2 regions of the Paraburkholderia sp. RL17-383-BIF-A genome follow, and region 1 is predicted to be linked to the other one. Evidence: predicted binding sites of a transcription regulator. Region 1 holds the regulator's gene; the other holds the start of a gene.
What was found. Region 1 encodes LexA, which represses DNA repair genes until DNA is damaged. Its sites were predicted from a motif close to ACTGTATNNNNATACAGT; they were not measured.

Region 1 (10,363 bases):
CCAAAAGCGCGCCCCTTGGGGCGCGCTCCGGAGTGACGCGTTGCCGCATCGCTTTGCTGCCTATGCCGGTGAAGGCAACGGCTCGATCGTTACTGCGGTTGATAGATCGAATCGAATACACCGCCGTCGGCAAAGTGCGTCTTCTGCGCGTTGGTCCAGCCGCCGAACGAATCGTCGACCGTGTACAGCTTCAGCTTCGGAAACTTGGCGGTCAGCTCGGCCGGCACTTTGTTCGATCGCGGACGGTAGAAGTTCTTCGCTGCGATTTCCTGGCCTTGCTCGCTATACAGGAAGTTCAGATACGCTTCGGCGAGCTTGCGCGTGCCGTGCTTGTCCACCACCTTGTCCACCACCGCAACCGGCGGCTCGGCCAGAATGCTGACCGACGGCACCACGATCTCGAACTTCTCCGGTCCGAACTCCTTCAACGACAGGAAGGCTTCGTTTTCCCATGCGATCAGCACGTCGCCGATACCGCGTTGCACGAAGCTGGTGGTCGCGCCGCGCGCGCCCGAATCGAGCACGCCGGCGTTCTTGTAGAGCTTGCCGACGAATTCCCTGGCCTTCTGATCGTTGCCGCCCGGCTGATGCTCGGCGTATGCCCATGCCGCGAGGTAGTTCCAGCGCGCCCCGCCCGAGGTCTTCGGATTCGGCGTGACGATCGAAACACCCGGCTTGATCAGGTCGTCCCAATCCTTGATGTGCTTCGGGTTGCCCTTGCGCACCAGAAACACGATCGTCGACGTGTACGGCGACGCGTTGTCCGGCAAGCGCTTCTGCCAGCCCTTGTCCAGCAAGCCCTTGTTGGCCAGCGCGTCGATGTCGTAAGCGAGCGCGAGCGTCACGACGTCGGCCTGCAGACCGTCGAGCACCGAACGCGCCTGCGCGCCGGAGCCGCCGTGCGACTGCTTGAAGGTGATCGTCTCGCCGGTCTTCGCCTTCCATTCCTTGCCGAACGCCTGGTTGACGTCCTGATACAGCTCGCGCGTCGGGTCGTAGGACACGTTCAGCAGTGTCGTGTCGGCAGCGTGCGCCTGCGCCATCACGCCGAGCGCGCTCGCCGCGCCCAATGCGAGCGCCGCGATGAGTTTCTTCGTTTTGCCTGCCAGCCCCGTACCTTGGTGATTCATGTCAACTTTCTCCGCGTTGTGCGCTGAAACAGCGTGTGGTGTCTTTTTGCGTCGCGGTCACGTGCACATGAACGCCAACTGGAGGCCAGTCTATCGAAGGGCTTTCATCATTAAAAATAATGTTTCTTCATTCTTTAATACGCAAAAGTGGTAATGACAGCTGGATAAGGCGTTGCGGCACGAAAACGGGTGTTGGAGCGTCGTTTGACGACGCTGCAACGCCACCCCTCGGCACGAACTTAAAGTAAAGCTTGAATTGCGCGGAATACTGTATAAAAATACAGTCACCTGTTCATACATACAGTGGCGCCATGACCAAACTCACCGCACGACAGCAGCAGGTTTTCGATCTGATCCGCAGGGCTATCGAACGCACCGGCTTTCCGCCCACCCGCGCGGAGATCGCCGCCGAACTGGGCTTCAGCTCGGCCAACTCGGCAGAAGAACATCTGCGGGCGCTCGCCCGCAAGGGCGTGATCGAACTCGCGGCCGGCGCGTCGCGCGGCATCCGCCTGCTGGCCGGCCCGGAAGATTCGCCGCACCAGTTCACGTTGCCGCACGCCAGCATCATGCAACTGTCGCTACCGCTGATCGGGCGGGTGGCCGCGGGTAGCCCGATCCTCGCGCAGGAACATATCTCGCAGCACTACGCTTGCGACCCGGCGCTGTTTTCGAGCAAGCCCGATTACCTGCTGAAGGTACGCGGGTTGTCCATGCGCGACGCGGGCATTTTCGACGGCGACCTGCTCGCGGTGCAAAAGAGAACGGAAGCCAAAGACGGCCAGATCATCATTGCCCGGCTTGGCGACGACGTCACGGTCAAGCGCCTGAAGCGCCGGCCGAACGGGCTCGAGTTGATCGCCGAGAACCCCGATTACGAAAACATCTTCGTTGAAACCGGCAGTGCGGAATTCGCGCTGGAAGGTATCGCCGTGGGGCTGATTCGCCCCGGCGAGTTCTGAACGGTCAGGTTCCAGGCGGCTTGTTTCCCAGCACTTCGATCCAAGCCCCTTCTTGCCCGTTCGACAGAGTAGAAAGCCGCGCCAACGCCGCATTAACGCTGCATTAACGCTGCATCGTCTGGAGAGTCTCATGGAACGTCTTGCCCGCCTGCTGCCTTTTCGCCAGTTCGGTCGTCTGCGCCATCTTCGCAAGCTGGTGCCCTGCTCATTGATCGAGGCGTCCACGGCCAGCACGCCGTCGCTGTTCGATGCGCCAGACAGCGTGTCGAGCCTGCCATCGTCGTTGCCGGCGTTTGCCCGCGTGTCTCTGAACTCGGGTCTGAATACGGCCGAACCGGCCCGTCGCGCACCAGTGCGGGTCTATCACGGCCCGTCGCGCCTCATCATGGTCGGCACGGTGGACGCTGTGTGCCGCATGATCGACCGCTGCATTGCCGACGAGGCAAACGTCCACGGGGCGGTATTCGAGTCTTGATGGAAGGTATGGCGGGCGGCGATATCGCATCGCATGGGATCGTTTTCGTGTGGCCGCGGTCCAAGTTAGATCACACCTGATGGAGAGTCCCATTCGATGGCAGTTCCGAAACGCATTAAAGGCGGCGCCACCCGGCCGCTGATCGTCACGCTGATCGTGATTGTGGTGATCGCAGCGCTTGGGTTTACGTACGCATCACCGTATCTCGCGCTGAACAATCTCAAACGCGCCGCCGATGCGCGCGACACGCAAACGGTCAATCAATACGTCGACTTTCCCGCGTTGCGCGAGAGCCTGAAGCAGCAGGTCGCCGCGCTGCTCACGCGGCGGCTCGACGCGCACAGCAACGGCAATCCGCTGGCCGCCATTGGCGCGATGATAGGCGTCGCGCTGATTGGCCCGCTCGTAGATGCCTATGCCACACCAGACGGCGTGGCGGCATTGCTGAACGGCATGCCGCCGCGCGGCGATCCGGGCGAACGGCCGCCCGCACCGCCTGCCGCGAACACGCCGGCGGATGGCGCCGCGGCCTCACCCGCACCGGCGGCGCCTGCCGTTGGAACTGCGGGCAACGGCAACACCAACGCCGCGCCTGCGCAGCCGCCGCAAACCACCGCGGGCTATCGCGGCCTCAACGAGTTCGTCGTCACCTACCAGCACGGCGCCGGCGACGCGCGTTACTCGGCGATCTTCCAGCGCGAGGGTGTCTTCACATGGAAGCTGGCCGCGGTCAACCTGAACGAGTGATCGCCTGGGGTCGTCGGGCCGAGGCGACCGGCCCGTTGAGCACGCTCGCGGTAGCCGGCATCCAGACGCTAGACCCAGGCGCGATACGCAGTCGCTATCAGGCCGCCGCCTGCTGCTGCTCCTGGGCCGAAGAACACGCCACCAGAATGCTGCACGAGACGCGGTCGAGCAGCGGCGTATTGCCCGCGCCCATCCACCAACGTGACAAACCGGTGCGGCAGCGGTGGCCGACCACAACCAGGTCGACGTGCAATTCATTGGCAAGGTTGGCGATCTCGTCGATCGGATGGCCGAACGCGAAATGCCCTTGTGCGCTCACGCCTCGCTCGGTGAGCCAGTCCACGCCTTCCTGAAGGATGTCGCGGGCGGTCTTTTCGAAGCTGCCGCAAGCCACGTCGGTCAGCAGGCCCGCGCTTTGCGCAATGCTCGAACGCATATCGACGACCGACAACAAGTGCGTTTCCGCTTTCAGATCCAACGCCAGATCGGCACCGCAACGCAATGCTTTGCGGCCTTCGCGCGAGCCGTCGTAGCACAGCAGGATTTTCTGGTAGCTCGCCATGATTTTTCTCCCTTCGCGCGGGACGCGCGATCTGAATGAATCATGGTGCGCCGCAATTCAGGTTGCAAGGGATGGAAAACGCTAACTGTGCGGTAACGGCACACAAGCCACGCTCTAAAGAGGTGCGCGCGCCAACAGGGTTGCTCGCGGCTCGTTGCCGCAGTGCGAGAAACCCATGCGGGAGCGTCGGACGCGCACCAACGCCGAGCCGCCGATGCCCTAGAATAGGCGGCCTTCCCGGCCATTAAAATCATCCATGTCTGTTCCGGAGACTCGTTCGATCCATGCCTGAAGCCGCCATCGAATTTCACGAGGTCAAAAAAAGCTACGGCGAAAAGACGGTCGTCGACGGACTGTCGTTCCATGTCAACGCCGGGGAATGCTTCGGCCTGCTCGGCCCGAACGGCGCGGGCAAAACCACCACGTTGCGCATGCTGCTTGGCATCGCCTCGCCGGATGCGGGCACGATCCGCCTGTGCGGCGAGCCGATCCCCAGCCGCGCGCGCGTGGCGCGGGCGCGTGTCGGCGTGGTGCCGCAGTTCGACAATCTCGATCCTGACTTCACGGTGCGCGAGAACCTGCTGGTGTTCGGCCGCTACTTCGGTTTGAGCGCCGCGCAATGCCGTGCGATGGTGCCCTCGCTGCTCGAATTCGCGCGCCTGGAGAGCAAGGCGGATGCGCGCGTGAGCGAACTGTCCGGCGGCATGAAGCGGCGCCTCACGCTGGCGCGCGCGCTCGTCAACGATCCCGACGTGCTTATCATGGACGAACCGACCACCGGCCTCGATCCTCAGGCGCGGCATCTGATCTGGGAGCGGCTGCGCTCGTTGCTCGCGCGCGGCAAGACCATTTTGCTGACCACGCACTTCATGGAAGAAGCCGAACGGCTCTGCCACCGGCTGTGCGTGATCGAGGAAGGACGCAAGATCGCCGAAGGCGCGCCGAGCGAATTGATCGCCTCCGAGATCGGTTGCGATGTGATCGAGATCTTCGGACCGGATCCGGTCGCGTTGCGCGATGAACTGGCGCCGCTCGTCGAGCGCACCGAGATCAGCGGCGAAACGCTGTTCTGCTACGTCAACGACGCGCAACCGGTGCATGCGCGGCTCAAGCAGCGCGCGGATCTGCGCTATCTGCACCGGCCGGCGAATCTGGAAGACGTGTTCCTGCGGCTCACCGGCCGCGAGATGCAGGACTGAAGAAGCATGTGAAGAAGCGTGAATAGCGGCATCGCACGCAACGCGCTACAGCCATAACGACGAAGCAAGTCCCCTCGGGGACACCGCACGAGACACGCAATGGACGCACGCACCTACGACTCCCCGGGCGAGACCCCGTCGAAACAGGAAACTTTCGCCGCTTTTCCCGCGAACGCAACCAACTGGATTGCCGTGTGGCGCCGCAATTATCTGGTGTGGAGAAAGCTCGCGCTCGCCTCGATGTTCGGCAATCTTGCCGATCCGATGATCTACCTGTTCGGCCTCGGCTTCGGTCTGGGGCTGATGGTCGGCCATGTCGACGGCGTGTCGTATATCGCCTTTCTCGCGGCGGGCACGGTGGCGTCGAGCGTGATGATGTCGGCGAGTTTCGAGTCGATGTATTCGGGCTTCTCGCGCATGCATGTGCAGCGCACCTGGGAGGCGATCATGCACACGCCTCTAACGCTCGGCGACATCGTGCTCGGTGAAGTGATCTGGGCCGGCAGCAAGTCGATGCTGTCCGGCGCGGCGATCATGCTGGTGGCCGGCGCGTTGGGCTACGCAAATTTTCCGTCGATGCTGCTGGCGTTGCCGGTCGTCGTGCTGACCGGCCTCGCATTCGCGAGCATCGCCATGGTCGTCACGGCGCTCGCGCCTTCGTACGACTTCTTCATGTTTTACCAGACGCTGGTGTTGACGCCGATGCTGTTGCTGTCCGGCGTGTTCTTTCCGGCATCGCAATTGCCCGCCGTTGCGCGCGGCGTCACCGAAGTGTTGCCGCTGGCGCATGCCGTCGACCTGATGCGGCCGGCCATGCTGGGACGTCCAATCGAACATGCGCTGTTGCATGTGGCCGTGCTGGCGGCGTATGCGGTAGGCGGGTTTGTCGTGGCGGCGATTCTGTTTCGCCGCAGGATGATGAAGTAGGCTTCAGCTTTCGATAACCATAGGCGCTGAGGCCGGGTCGCTCAGTGTCGATCCCAACGTATCAGCGCCTGCCGCGACCCGGACCGGCTCAGTCCTCGTCGTCGGTCCATGGAATGTCCACGTCGGAAATGAACGCCACCGTGGCGAACGGCCCGCCGTCCTGACGGCCGATCTTGCCGTCGGCACGCTGCCATTCGACGCGGAACATCGTGCCCGGCTCATCGGCGATCAGTCGAACCGTGCGAACCTCGTCCGGATCGGCTTCTTCCACCGGACCGTCGAGCGAGATCTGCAATTCCTGCGGCCACAGCCCGTCGGCCGGATCATAGATCTTGTCGCCGTCGGGAATCAGCGTAAAGGCTTCCACACCGATCGTCGCCGAGGCCTCCACGATCATCTTGCCCAACGCGCGCAGCAATGCCGTCGCTCGCGCCGAATTCGCCTGACGGATTGCAAGATCCCCGCGCGTCAGCGCCTGCTCAAGTTTTGGGTTTGTTTTTTGTTGCGCCATTCGATGTCCTGAGTTCCTATCGCTCTGTTGTGGACGGCGCGCTGCATCGAGCGCGCGCCGCTCTCCATTTTTCGGGCTGAATCCTACCACTGGTGTGCGCTGCAGCAATCCCTGCCGCGCAGTCCGGCGCTTTCAGCCGGCCCCGTCCACCACAGTTTAGGTCGTGATTCGTGATCCGGCAGGGACATTTGCCTTTCAATCGGCGCTGAATGGATCGCTATCGCACGCACGCCATACGTTCGCCCTAACGTTCGCGGCCGGCCGCAAACGTAGCCTTGCCGCCTGGAAGCCGGGCGGGCTATCCGGGCCTTTGTGCGTTCAGCGCGGGGGCGTGGTTCGCTTTCGAACGGCCTTCATGGCAGTCCCCTGCGCCGGCTTCGCACCCGCGATTTCCGTGATCAGATAGTCCCTGAAGGCTCGCACCGACGGCGGTAACTCACGCCCCGCCATGGTCTGAACCTGAATGCTGCGCTGGCGCATTTGCGGATGCGTGAGCGGCATCACGACGAAGCCGTCATTCGCGTAACGGTCGCGCACGGACAGCAGACCCGTGAACATGATCGCGCCGGACTTCTGCGCGTAACGGTACATGGCGCCGCTATTGTTGCAGGTGAGATCGGGCTCGAGCAGGATGCCTTCGAGCGCACAGGTAATGTCGATCAATTGACGAATCGTCGTGCCGGGCTCGGGCAGCACCAGCGGATAGCGCTGCAAGTCGGCGAGCGACACTTTCGCGCGCGCGGCCAACGGATGATCGGCGCGCAGCAGCGCCAGCACCGGCGCGCGCTCCGTGTGCTCGACCTTGACGCCTTTTTCCGGCGCGAGGCTGAAGGTCAACGCAAGATCGGCGTCGCCGTCGCGCACCCGGCGGGTCGCCTCGTCCGGTGACATGACCGACAGCGTGAAGTCGATGCCCGGATACTGAACGCGAAAGCCCGCCATCGCGGTAGGCAGGAAATCGGCGGCGAATCCCTCCGAACTGGCCAGCTTGATCATGCTGCCGTGCAAGGTTTCGAGCCCGCCGATCTCCTTCATCACATGCTCCGCCTCGAGCAGACTGCGCTGCGCGTACGCAAGCAGGCGCTCGCCGGCTTCGGAAAGCGCCATGCCGCGCGGCCGCCGCTCGAATAGCGCGACGCCGAGGTCGCCTTCGAGCCGCGCCACCTGGCGGCTGATTGCCGACACGGCGACATGCAGACGTGCGGACGCGTCGCTGATCGAGCCGGTGCGCGCGACTTCGACGAAATAGCGCAGCGCGATGCCATGCAGCGAAAGTGCCATGAGTGATGCCTCATTCAACGGTAGGCGCTGCCAGGCCGATGGCCGCCGGCAGTTTTACTGCTTGCGCTGAGCTTTGCCTTTTCGGCAACGCAAGCTTCGAAAGACGATCATTGTGACAAAAAAAACGGCCTCCTAGAATCGATTCGACGCTGCAGACCGTGGCCTGTCTCAATCGACCCGCAATCTCCCCGCAATCGCCCCGCGATCGAACCCGGGACCACGCGCCGCCCGCCCCACATTCGCCCGCATTGGAGACACCTATGAGCCGCACCGAGGCCATCGAGCACGCCACACACCATTTCGAATCCGGCGCCTTTCTCGAAACGCTGAACCGCCGCGTTGGTTTTCGCACGGAAAGCCAGGAGAGTGATCGCGCCGCCACGCTGCTGTCGTATCTGACCGACGAGATTACGCCCGAAGCGGCGGCCCTCGGTTTCAGCACACGCATCGTCGCGAACCCGGTGGACGGCTTCGGGCCGTTCCTGATCGCGAGCCGCCACGAGGCCGACGACCTGCCGACCGTGCTGATCTATGGACATGGCGACGTGGTGCGCGGCTACGACAGCCAGTGGCGCGCGCCGCTGACACCGTGGGCCGTGACCGTCGAGGGCGAGCGCTGGTTCGGCCGCGGCACCGCCGACAACAAAGGTCAGCACACCATCAACCTCGCCGCGCTGTCGAGCGTGCTGGCCGCGCGCGGCGGCAAGCTCGGCTTCAACGCGAAGCTGCTGATCGAGATGGGCGAGGAAACCGGCTCGCCCGGACTCGACGAAATCTGCCGCGCGCACCGTGAAGAACTCGCCGCCGACGTGCTGATCGCCTCCGACGGCCCGCGTCTCGCCGCGCGCCGCCCTACTGTGTTCCTCGGCTCGCGCGGCTCGGTGAATTTCAAGCTTTCGTTGAATCTGCGCGACGGTGCGCATCATTCCGGCAATTGGGGCGGTCTGCTGCGCAATCCGGCCACCGTGCTGGCGAATGCGTTGTCGAGCCTCGTCGATGCGCGCGGCGTGATCGCCGTCGAGGGTTTGCGTCCGCCGCCGATTCCCGAGGCGGTGCGCCGTGCGCTCGCCGATATCACGGTGGGCGGCGGCCCGGGCGATCCGGCGGTCGACGACAACTGGGGCGAGCCCGGCCTGAGTGCGCCTGAGCGCGTGTTCGGCTGGAACAGCTTCGAAATACTTGCGTTCAAGGCCGGCAACCCGGAGAACCCGGTCAATGCGATTCCTTCGGCGGCGTTCGCGCATTGCCAGCTGCGCTTCGTGGTCGGCACGGATTGGGACAATCTCGAACGGTATCTGCGCACGCATCTGGATGCGCACGGTTTTTCCGAAGTGGAGATCGAAGTCGAGCGCGGCGCGCCGGCCACCCGTCTGAACCCGGACGATCCATGGGTCACGTGGGCGATTGCGTCGCTCGAACAGACTACCGGCAAAAAAACCGCCGTGCTGCCGAATCTGGGCGGCACGCTGCCCAACGAAGTCTTCGCCGACACGCTCGGCCTGCCGACCTTGTGGGTGCCCCACTCGTACCCGGCCTGTTCGCAGCACGCGCCGAATGAGCACCTGCTCGGACCAGTCGTGCGCGAAGGTCTGCAGATCATGGCGGGCCTCTTCTGGGATCTCGGCGAGAACTCCCCGCGCGCGACAACCCGCGGCGCGATCTGAGCGACGCCTGAGCACCCGAGCAGCACCTGAGCAAAGCCCGAGCGACATCCACGCGCTCGGGCCCGGCACGCCGTTATCCGTTTATCTCACGAGGCACGTCCACGATGAGCACGTCCACTTTGCAAGCCAGCGCCGCGCGGCCTTCCGCCGCGAAGGTCCATCGCATCATTCTCGCGGCGTCGATCGGCAACGCGCTCGAATGGTTCGACCTCGTCGTCTACGGTTTCTTCGCGGTGACCATCGCGAAGCTGTTCTTCCCGGCACGCACCGAAGCGATCTCGCTGATGCTCACGCTCGGCACCTTCGGCATCTCGTACCTGATCCGGCCGCTCGGCGGACTCGTGCTCGGCTCGCTCGCCGACCGCGCCGGACGCAAGGCGTCGCTGCTGCTCTCTATCGCGCTGATGATGATCGGCACCCTGACGATCGCCGTGATGCCGCCGTACGCTGCGATCGGGCTATGGGCGCCTGCCGGCATCATGCTCTCGCGCCTCGTTCAAGGTTTTTCGGCAGGCGGAGAGTTTGGCGCATCCACGGCATTCCTGGTCGAACATGCTCCCGAGCGACGCGGCTTCATGGGCAGCTGGCAGTTCGCGAGCCAGGGCATGGCGACGCTGCTCGCCTCCGGCTTCGGCGCGCTGCTGACGAGCCAGCTCACCGCAGCACAACTCGAATCTTGGGGATGGCGCGTGCCGTTCCTGTTCGGCCTCGCGATTGGTCCGGTCGGTTTCTATATTCGCCGTTACGTGGACGAAGGCGCCGAGTTCAATGCCGAGCCGAAAGCCCGCACGCCTCTGCGCGACCTGTTCGGCACGCAGAAGGTCCGCATGCTGCTCGCGGTCGGCTCGCTGGTCATTTCGACGGCGGCCAATTACATGATCCTCTACATGCCGACCTACGCGATC
Region 2 (10,363 bases), on a different contig from region 1:
GCAGCGTCGAACGCTGATTATCCGGCTCGCCCACGCCATCTGCGAGGCTTGTGACGAAATTCCCATCCGAGTCATTACGGCGGTCGTCGCACGCGCTTGGGAAGAAACCCTGGAACGCCAAGTCTACGATGTGCTGACCGCTGTCGAACGCGTAAGTATTCGAGCGCACGTCGAAGCGAAGCGCAGGAACCAAGCCGACGTTGAGAACACAGCACATCTGGCACTGAGCCGCGCAAGTGTTCCGCGTAACCGTGCGGCGCAGACGCCGGACACGCGAACCGACGCTCAGCGGCTAGCTCAGGCTCTCGAAATCGTGGGCGGGTGCGCGGATGAGACTGCGGCAGTCGTGCTTTACGACGCGCTCAGCGCCGCCAGCGCCGAACTTGGGTTAGAGCCGGATTCGGCCGAGCAGTGAAAACCTGCGGAAATTGGGCCCGTTTTCCGGTCTATTTCCTCCGGATTTTTTGCGGCTGAACGGGCTTGGTATTTCGGTAGCAGTGTTTCGAGCCGACAGGTGAACAATACGTCCTGTCACAACTCCCACTGCATCGAATGCAAAAACACATCAAACCGCAGAATTTCCAGTCCTTCGACCGCATCATCGCCAACTGGCCGGCCAACACCGCCGAGCACCAGCGGGCGCGCTTGCTCGAAGCGATGAGGCTGTGCGCGGGGATTACAACACTGGAGGCCACGCGATACCTCGACGTCATTGACCCCCGGGCGCGAGTGGTTGAACTGCGCAAAGAGGGTTATCGCATCGTCACCTCGTGGGTATGCCAGCCGTCCGAGTGTGGGCGTCCGCACAATGTCGGGTTGTACACGCTCGCCGCCAATGCAACCAACAACAGCATCCGCGCGAAAGTGAAGCCCATGTTCGGGTCGGGCAGCTCCCAGTTGGTGCTTGCTCTCTGGCACTGATGGGCCCGCGCGGCGAAGGATGGATTCATTTCACTACGCATCGTGCGTTCGGCGCTCGGCATCGACCTCTGCGCCGGGCACAGCATCAGCTCAGTGCTGCCACCGCCATCCGAAGGTAGTCCCGCGCCGCGTCAACCTTGTCGGCGTTTGTGTGGACGGACAGGTCGGCGCGCCTCTTCTCGCCAAGGAAATATGCAGTGTGTTCGCTGTCCTCTTTGCCGGGATGCGGAAGGCCATGGAATACTCGTTCTTCTTTCAGAAAGCCCTCTTTGGTGAGCCAATGGACGCCTTTCGATGTTGTCGCTCCGACAGGTATGAAGACGGCATCTGGCATCGTTTTGGCCATCTTACCGAAGTGCTCTCGCATCTGCCCGCGCAGCATTGGGTCTCTTTCGGGATGTTTCCCTCCCCTGAAATTCTCGCCTTTGTTAAAGATAGGAAATTGAAAAAGAGACGTCGCCTCAAGCAAGTCGCTCGCTTCGCCGAAGAGCTCTTCGCTCGAGCGCAGCCCCAACCAACGATGCAGGCCAATATGGTCGAGGAGCGATACGAGGCGTAGTCGCGCCCTCCCCGCGAACGCGGCTGCTAATTTGGCGCGCCGAAGCACCTCTGGTACCGGAAGACCCTCAACTAACGCGCGTTGCGCCTCGGTCAACGCAATGTCGGCCTGCGCTTTCCAGGGAGTAATGCCTACGAGCACAACCTTCGCCGAGAGATTCACCCACTCGAATGGGGCGTAATACACCTCAAGGCCGCCGTTTCGATGCATGCGTAGAGATGCAGATTGCGGGTCGCCTTGGGGGCCTTTGTAGCCCCGTATTGCGGATTCATACTTCTCGAAAAGCTCGAAATTCACTTATGACTTGTCCGTATATGTTGTTTTACTTTCCGCAGCCGTAACAACAGTCAGCGCGTACGCTTCGTCCTCGAGAGGACGATATGGCAAAGAATCGCTACGCGCTTCCGATGACACAAAACGGGACGCCGTAGGTCTCGAGCAAGAAGTTTTCCGTGACGCTCAAGAGGGATAGCTGGTCAGGTGTCGCTTTAGAGCGAGATAGCCCGGGCTGCACGACGAAAACACGCAATTTCAAAGCTGACATTCGGCTCCGGTTCCTGATAGCCGCCAGTGTATCGCGGTCACCGACTTGGTATCTCGACAGTTCCACGCCCTTTCGGACCTTCGGGTCACGCCGAAGCAAATGGATAAAAAGTTCAGTGTGACGTAGTTGGTTCTGCAGCCAGCTTATGCTTTTCTGGGCTTGCCCGCACACCTCATACAAGTCACCAACGCGGCTTCCTGACGAACTGTCTTGTGAATACTTGCAGTGGTAAAAATCAACGTTGATTGTTGTCCGGGCATCATCTTCCGTTACCTTGATGGTCACTACGTCGGCCGACTCTCCCGACCCGTCGTCGTCGTAGATGATGTCAAATCCGCCCGCCTTTTTGAGGTCTTCAATGACTTTGAACTGAATTGAATCAGCCTCGCGTGTAGCCCCTTGAGCCTCCTTCTTTATGTCAACGTGTGACCAGTCCCACGGCACAATCCGCTCACGGTCATATGGCGCGTAGATGTCTGGCAGCGCTACGAGCATGTTGCCTTCGAGATAGGAACCGTCCGCAAACGTGATGAGCGGCGGGTTCTCAAAGAAGTATTCGGACAGCGTCCATGCTTTTTGGCGCTTCGTTATAGTGCCGTCAAGCCCGGATACCGGTACGAATCGGTAGGTCGAAACAGCATCGTCATCAAGGGGCACAAGCTCAAGTCGGAGCATCAATTCCGCCGAGTCGTCGAACAATCGAAACACAATGTCGCCAGTCTCCGCCGGACTTACGAGCTCGATTCCAAGGTACCAAAATTCGGTCGCAGCACCCTTTCCCAGCTGAACCGAAAATACGCTTTCGTGCTCTTGATAGACGCAGTCTGGCCACTCGACAGCAATGGGCATTACCTCCGGTCGCACTTTAACCAGCTTCGGGATTAAAGTTCCTTTGAGCACACCTTCCGGGTCGATGGTCTCGTCGACAACCTTTGCGCCAACGTTCTTGCACCATTTTGCGAAGGTCTCGAGCCGCAATCGTTGGAAGGACCAAACCCGACCGCGCTTCGTTGCTCCGATAGTCGCTGTCGCGCCAGCCTCGAACCCTATTCCGGACACCACCGCGCGCCGCGCAGTCTTCTTGGACGACTCGGACAGGCGTGCCGCAACGTCTGCGCCCATGCGGGCGATGTACCGAATTTGGCGCCCGAATTGTTCGTTCATTCCTAGATTCGTGAGCAGCAAGCGCTTAACGCCGTGAAAGCAGCGATATAGTTCCGGGTCTTGGATGAGTTGCACGTCCTCGCCGCATAGCGCCTTGGCCATCGAACGATATTCGCCGCTTTTCGACGACCCATGAATGTACAAAAGCTCCCTTTCTTTGTCCCAAATCGCAACGAGTAGCTCCCACTCCCAGTCCTGCACTGCTTCAATGTCAGTCCATGGCACCGGCTTGGTCGTTCCCACCACGACTACGAGCATGTTCTCTTTGCGATTGACCGTCTGCCGAACCTTGTCGGAGGCTGTGAGACCCGGGATGCCCTTCCGGAAGTTCTTCGGTGTCCAGACACTGCATCGGGTCCGATAAATGACCATGCTGGTAGCCGGCCTGATTTCCTGAAGAGGAATTTCGCCTGCAAACGGCTCGAAGCCTGCGAGAAACGTACGCGCCTCGATTTCGTTGTCTATCGCTGCGTCACTCAAATCCGGGAGCAATTCGTTCCAGTCAGGGTCCTGGCTGTACAGCTTTTCAAGCTCTTCGCGTACACCTGGATTTGCGACGTTCGCTATGAACGTTGCGTTCCCCAAATCTTCGCGGGCGCGTGTAAACCGGCCAGCAAGCTGGAGCGTAACGGGAAGACTCTTTCGCGTGTCGTGAAACGCTGCAATCTTCAACTCCGGCATGTCGAAGCCCTCTCCAAGCATGTCGACACAGACCACAAGTCGTGATTGACCAGACAGCAACTTATTTAAAGCATCTCGCCGTTCGGCCGGCTTAAGTCTGCTGTGAAGCAAAATCGGGTTGTAACGGCCGATGGATTCGTAAATTTCGAAGACCTGCTTCGCGCGCGGAATGTCCAGTGCGCGCGCCATGGCGACATGAAGCCCTGTTGCGTCGTTATCCAGTTCTTTTATAGTTGCTTTGGCGATGGCCTTATCGGCTTTGCTCTCGTTAAACTCAAAAATCGACCGGAAGATGATGGGTCGAAAATAACCATCAAGTTGAGCTTGCCTGAGCGGATACCGATAGATTATTGTCCCATCAACGGGCTTGTCGTCGTCACGGAACGGTGTCGCGGTGAACTGAAGCACGCGGCGTTTGCTGAACTCTGCTTTGAACCGCTTCCACGTGGGCGCTTCCGCATGGTGCGCTTCGTCAATGAACAAGTGCGTACACAATTCGGCGATACGCGCTTGGAACGCGGGCGCGAGGCTGCCCGCGATGTGGCTAGTCGTAACGACTACATTGCATGCCTCGAAAAATGTCGATAACGCCTCAAGGCTCGCAATATTGTGCTCAAGTACGCCAACGACTGGATAGTGAGCGACTTTTGGAAGGATAGTGCTGCCGGGCGCTTTCAGCAGGCCCAGCGTCACGAACTTGTCCGCGATTTGGGTGCGTAACGCGTCTGTCGGGACGACGACAATGACCCGTTCACAACAGGCAGACGTCAAGACACCGAGCATTGTTTCGGTCTTTCCTGTTCCAGTAGGAAGGACCACCGATGCAACTTCGGTACTCACCGACCAGTGAGCGTGTATCGCATGAAGAGCTCCAGCCTGCGGCGGACGCAAGCCGATGGTCCCCTTCGAGCGGTCCTCCTGTACGTATGCGAATACACCACGCCATGAATCGGTCGCAGCCTTCGCGTTCGAGCCGGTCGTTGACCCACCAGCAGCAGGCAACAAGGGATGCTGCAACCACGTTCCTGCAATTGCGTCCAGTCCGTCAGGCTCGATGGCGACTGCCGGATACCTGAGCACAGCCGCTTCGTCTTGTGCTGGTAGCTGGCGAGGCGTGCTTTTAAGGATTCGAACGGGTATCGAAAGCGCGCTGGACGAGACCTCGAAGCCTTCGGCACCATCCGTGACAAAACGAACTGCCTCTGCTTCTACCTCCTCGCCCCGCCAGGCCAACTGACGAATCCAATTCTTCCCAACTCTTTCTTGAAGCGCAAAAACCCCCGGAAGCCGCACCTTCATTTTTATGCCTTTGGAATATTTTTAGCGGATGGTCAAATCAAAATTATCGTGTTCTCGCATCGCACCATGTATCTAGTGCAGGCCGTCTCTCACCGCCCGATGCGAGCGCACCGTATTTCTTCGAGGCTTGATTATATTTGCCTTTTTCAAACCATCTCGAATCGCTGACAAGTAAACGGAGAAAGTGACGCTGACAGCATCCTGTGCCCTCTCCGAAGATTAGGTCTCTAGTGACTTCGCTCCAACTTAGTCCCTTGGCCACCGCCAAGTCGCGCAATAGCCCTTGCGCTTGGTCGTAGCCCGGGATGTCAGAACGCAGCGCACTCACCAACTCGGCTATGTGAAACGCAACTTCAGCGCGCACGACTTCCGGTGTCGGTCGGCCAAGCGGGCGCAAGCGTAGGAAGGGAATGCCCGCCGTAGAAAAGAGCCTATCCTTGTGCTGGTCGCGTTCCTGCTGACGGTCGGTATCATGCCAAGGGCTGTCCACCTCGATAGCTAGCATGGGCAGGTACACACTATCCACCTCAAACTCCACGCCTTGAAGCCATCGCCAACTTCCGACCCACGTACGGGCCACTGTGTTAAGTATTGAATATCAGAGGATAAGCAGCATGACAAAAGACGCGAGAGACGAACAGGTACAGCTCCTGACGGATGGATTGCTGAAAACTTTCGACAATGCCGAAGAGCTGTATAACGAAGCCACTTATCTTGCTGAGCGCGGTTCGCTACCGCGCGCGGTGCTTCTCCATCAAATCTCACTCGAAGAGTGTGGCAAGGCAGAAATGCTTTGCGTCGCGATATTTTCGGCACTTCAAGGGACTGTAATCGACATGAAGCAGTTGAAACGCGCGTTTTCACGCCATGAAGGCAAAAACCGGACAAACGCGTATTTCTTGCCTACATCGGAGGAAGAAAACCTAGCTCGCACGAACAACGACGTTGAGGCTGCGACTAAAGCATTTAAAGACATACAGACGCAGTTCCACAAAGATTCAAACACGCTCAAGAATGCGTCTCTGTACGTGGATTTCGATGGAAAGTTCGTCTCGCCGAAGGATGTTGTCACACGGGAAAACCTCGATGAGATTCGGAAGCGCAATGCCGAATTTCTGTCGATGATGCATCAGAAATTGAGCGTTGTGCAAGGCTGGGCGAAGAACATCGATGCTACTTTCGAGCTACAAACACAGCTGTTGAAGCAGCTGGGACTGGACGGGTTAGACCATACTAATCTCGATGAGCGTCGCGCGTTCGCCGATGGCATCCTCGCGAAAATCGACGAGTTGGTCAACTCTATACATCAGCCCAGCGACAAGGCGAATCCTGACAGCAAGTAGTGTCGGGCCAAGCCGCCGCTCGGCGTGGCAGCTAGGCTCGCACTACACGAAATCCTACAAACGTCATCATCTCAAGCGGCGAGCTTGTGCTCGTAATACGGCCGGTCCCTGTCATCGAGGATGGCATACATCGCGTCTAGGCTTGATGCTTCCGGATTCAGCCACGCTTCGATGTTCTCTGGCTTGATTGGGATGATGCAACGGTCGTGGCCGGCCGCTTCAATCTCCGGCGGCGGCTCATCGGTGATGGCTGCGAATGACAACAGGTCTGGCTCACCCGGCTTGGTCCATCGCGACCAGAGGCAGACGACGTGCATCAGCTGCCGGTTACTGGGGCGGAATTCAAGGACGACGTTCTCGTCTTTGTCATGCGTCTCCAGCAACGTGCCTTCTATCTTCGCCTTCTTCACATTCTCGTAGAAGACCTCGACGAGCATCACGCCGTGCGTGTGGCCGAAGCACGGTTTCCAGAATCCCTCCAGATTGTCGCGGCGGGCGTTATATGTGCCGGGGTATTTCACATCGTAGTTCGCGGGCTTGCCCGCAATCCGGCACTGGTATCGCATCGGCTTGACCACGTATTCGCCGTTCTCCATCACGAGCACCGGCGCGTAGGTGCCGGGAAAGATGCGCGAGTCGCGCGGCTTCGATTCGGTCCGGTTGATGTCTTCGATGCGGCGTAGCGCAGCCTCGATTTTGTCGGTGGCGATGCGTCGACTTTCCGTTGCCGCCTTCGTCACCTTCGACTCCAGCTTGCGCTCGGCTTCTGTCAGGCGGGTACGCTGCTTGAAGAGTTCCTGCTCGAGCCGAGTCTTCTGCTCGGCGCGCGTCTTGTTGATGAGCTGCCAAATCTCACGCTCACTATCGTTCTGTGGGTCGCGAAAGGCATCATCAAGCGCCTTCGGTGTCTTCGCGCTGCTCCCTTCTGCTTGCAGGAAGTAGAGACGCGCAAACTCGGCGATGTCCATGTGCGCGCCGAACATCCGAACGTACCGGCGATAGTCCGCCAAGATTTGAGCCGAATAGCACATGCATCATCTCCGTTGACTGCACCGAACGTCGGTTCCAACGCATGACCCGTCACATCCGCGGCAGAGGTGCCGGTTCCGCACGCTGTCGTCGACTTGCCAGCTGTTCGCGGCGCCAGGTGACTTGGTGCCCACCGTTCGGTCGTTCTCGCTTGCGAAAAACGTTGGCTCGCCCGCTCTGCCGCGCGCGACTGCCTCGTCAATAGTCGCATCCCCGAACGCATGACGCAATTCGGCCACGAACGCTGCTATCTCCGGCATCGGGTGCTTGCGTACAGGCATATCCATCGTCGTCTCCCGTCGCGCCCAAAAAGGGACACTTCACAAAGCAGGTTTTTGATATACGATACTGTACATCCATACAGTATTCTCCGACAATGGCTGCCTTGCCCCAACACGTCGAGTCGATTCATCCAGCGCTGTGGCGCGGGGCGCAGCTTGCGCGCGCGCATGGCAGGACAGTGGATACGGGCTATGCAGCCCTGTCTGCCGAGCTACCGGGTGGAGGTTGGCCGTTGGGCGCACTGGTGGAACTGCTGGTCCAGCAACCCGGGATTGGCGAGATACGGCTTCTGAAGCCGGCGCTCGCCGAGCTAAGCGCGCGGCCGATTGCGCTGCTGCAACCGCCGCATGTCCCCAATTCACTGGCGTTCAGCTATCTCGGCGTACCGGTGGACCGTCTTATGAGATTGCGGGCGCCGAAGACGGCAGATGCGCTCTGGTGTGCGGAGCGCGTGTTGCAGGCTGCGAGTTGTGGTGCGCTCATCCTATGGCAGCAGCACATCCGGACCGAGGCGCTGCGGCGATTACACCTCGCGGCGCAGGCGTCGGAAACGTTGCTTGTACTCATCCGGCCGCTGGCCAGCGCACAGGACGCCTCGCCTGCCGCGCTGCGGCTGGGAGTCAGACCAGCTGACGGTGGCCTCGTCGTCGACGTCGTCAAGCGACGGGGCCCAATACGAAGCGAAATGCTGTCCATTACCCTGCAACCGTCACCGATTCTGCTCAGCCCCTATGGCCGTGTTCGTCGCCATCTTCCTTCCCCGGCTTTCGCTGGAGGTGTTCCGTCCGAGGTGGTCGTCTAGCACTGAGCACGGGTGCGTCGTGCTCGAGCGCGACAAGGTTGTGGTGGCGGATACGATGGCGCGGGAAGCCGGTGTGCTGCCCGGCATGAAACGGGGCGGAGTGACGACACTTTCGCCCGATGCGTTGATGTACGACCGGAGCGTCGAGCGCGAGCGCGAGATGCAACGCGAGGTCGCGTTCGGTTTGCTGCGCTTCTCGCCGCAGGTCGCGGTCTGCGATGAGGAAACCATCGTCATGGACGTCACGGCCAGCCTGCGTCTTTTCGGCGGCATCCGCCACGTCTGCGAATTGATGCGCGACGTGGTGAAGTCCATCGGCGTGACTGTGCGCATGAGCGTCGCCCCAACTGGCCAAGGCGCGTGGCTGCTCGCAAAGCGCGGCCGCTGCCGCGTGCTCAAGATGCTGTCGCTTGAGCGAAACCTGAACGCGTTGCCGTTCACGGTCGTACAGGAACTGCGTCCGTTTGCTGACTGGTTCCAGGGACTTGGCTGCCGGGTGCTGGGGGAGGTCCGCCGCTTGCCGCGCGCCGGGCTGAAGAAGCGCTGCGGTGCAGGCTTACTCGATGCGCTCGACCGTGCCTATGGCCTGTCGCCAGAGCTGTATCAATGGCTCGAGATGCCACCGACCTTCAGCGCGCGCACCGAGCTCCCGGACCGTGTCGAGCACGCCGAAGCCATCCTGTTTTCGGCGAAGCGCCTCATCGTCCAGATGTGTGGCTGGTTGAGCGCTCAGCAACTCGCGCTCACTCACGCCACCATGTCGCTCGAACATGAGCGTGGCCGCGAAGCCGTCGAGCCAACCACCCTCGAAGTCGCGCTCGCAGAACCGACATGGCACGAGGAGCATCTCGTCCGCTTGCTGAAGGAGCGCCTTGGTCGCATCGAACTCCCAGCCGCCGTCCTCGCAGTGCGCCTGACCGCATCCCGCGTGCAGCCCGCAGAGCCGCCAAGCGATTCGCTTTTCCCAGACCCGGGTGGTTCAGCCGAAGACCACAACCGTCTCATCGAGTTGCTGGTCGCGCGGCTCGGCTCCGAGAACGTGGAGCGCGCGGCGCCAACATCCGACCATAGACCGGAGATGGCGAACCGCTGGGTGCCCATCCAGAACGACGCGAAGACGCAGGCGCTGCCCGTTGAACTACCGCGACCGACCTGGCTGCTTGAGGAACCCATCAAGCTTATGATGAAGAATCATCGACCGTTTTACGGCTCGCCGCTCAGGCTCGTCTCGATGGGCGAGCGCATTGAGGCAGGTTGGCATGACAGTGAAGCAGTCACACGCGACTACTACGTCGCCGAAGCTGCCGACAAAAGCTGCTACTGGATTTTTCGCGAACGGCCCGTCGTGAAAACTGAGGAAGTCCGCTGGTTCCTACACGGCCTGTTTGGCTGAGCGGATAGGACGGTGCGCTCGTGGACTTTCCATCGTCAATGCTTCCAGATTATGCGGAGCTTTTTGCATTCACCAACTTCACGTTTCTCCATGGCGCGTCGCACGGGGAAGAGCTGGTGCAACGTGCATCCCAGCTTGGATACTCGGGACTTGCGATAACCGACGAATGTTCGCTCGCCGGTGTCGTGCGCGCCCATGTCGAGGCGAAGAAAGAGAAGCTGCCGTTGGTCATCGGTTCGTATTTTCGGCTCGTGCATGCGGACCGGACACCAGCATTCGGCCTCATCCTGCTGGCGCAGAACCGCGACGGCTACGGCAATCTCTCCGAGCTCATCACGCTGGGACG

Region 2: the regulator LexA is predicted to act here: its motif matches at 7,888-7,905, upstream of imuA (translesion DNA synthesis-associated protein ImuA).

The regions. Positions count from the first base shown of each region.
Region 1 covers NZ_JARESR010000005.1:64,026-74,388, forward strand. The annotation lists gene P0D71_RS07655 (sulfate ABC transporter substrate-binding protein) at 90-1,130, opposite strand; gene lexA (transcriptional repressor LexA) at 1,442-2,092, shown strand; gene P0D71_RS07665 (hypothetical protein) at 2,223-2,567, shown strand; gene P0D71_RS07670 (DUF2939 domain-containing protein) at 2,664-3,314, shown strand; gene P0D71_RS07675 (universal stress protein) at 3,412-3,876, opposite strand; gene nodI (nodulation factor ABC transporter ATP-binding protein NodI) at 4,161-5,075, shown strand; gene P0D71_RS07685 (ABC transporter permease) at 5,175-6,002, shown strand; gene P0D71_RS07690 (hypothetical protein) at 6,091-6,513, opposite strand; gene P0D71_RS07695 (LysR family transcriptional regulator) at 6,832-7,794, opposite strand; gene P0D71_RS07700 (M20 family metallopeptidase) at 8,055-9,458, shown strand; gene P0D71_RS07705 (MFS transporter) at 9,563-10,363, shown strand, end outside.
Region 2 covers NZ_JARESR010000014.1:58,664-69,026, reverse strand. The annotation lists gene P0D71_RS17870 (hypothetical protein) at 1-415, shown strand, start outside; gene P0D71_RS17865 (helix-turn-helix domain-containing protein) at 553-921, shown strand; gene P0D71_RS17860 (DUF3431 domain-containing protein) at 1,007-1,777, opposite strand; gene P0D71_RS17855 (DEAD/DEAH box helicase) at 1,875-5,168, opposite strand; gene P0D71_RS17850 (DUF2726 domain-containing protein) at 5,212-5,673, opposite strand; gene P0D71_RS17845 (AbiV family abortive infection protein) at 5,783-6,511, shown strand; gene P0D71_RS17840 (SOS response-associated peptidase family protein) at 6,583-7,542, opposite strand; gene imuA (translesion DNA synthesis-associated protein ImuA) at 7,917-8,624, shown strand; gene P0D71_RS17830 (Y-family DNA polymerase) at 8,554-10,017, shown strand; gene P0D71_RS17825 (error-prone DNA polymerase) at 10,056-10,363, shown strand, end outside.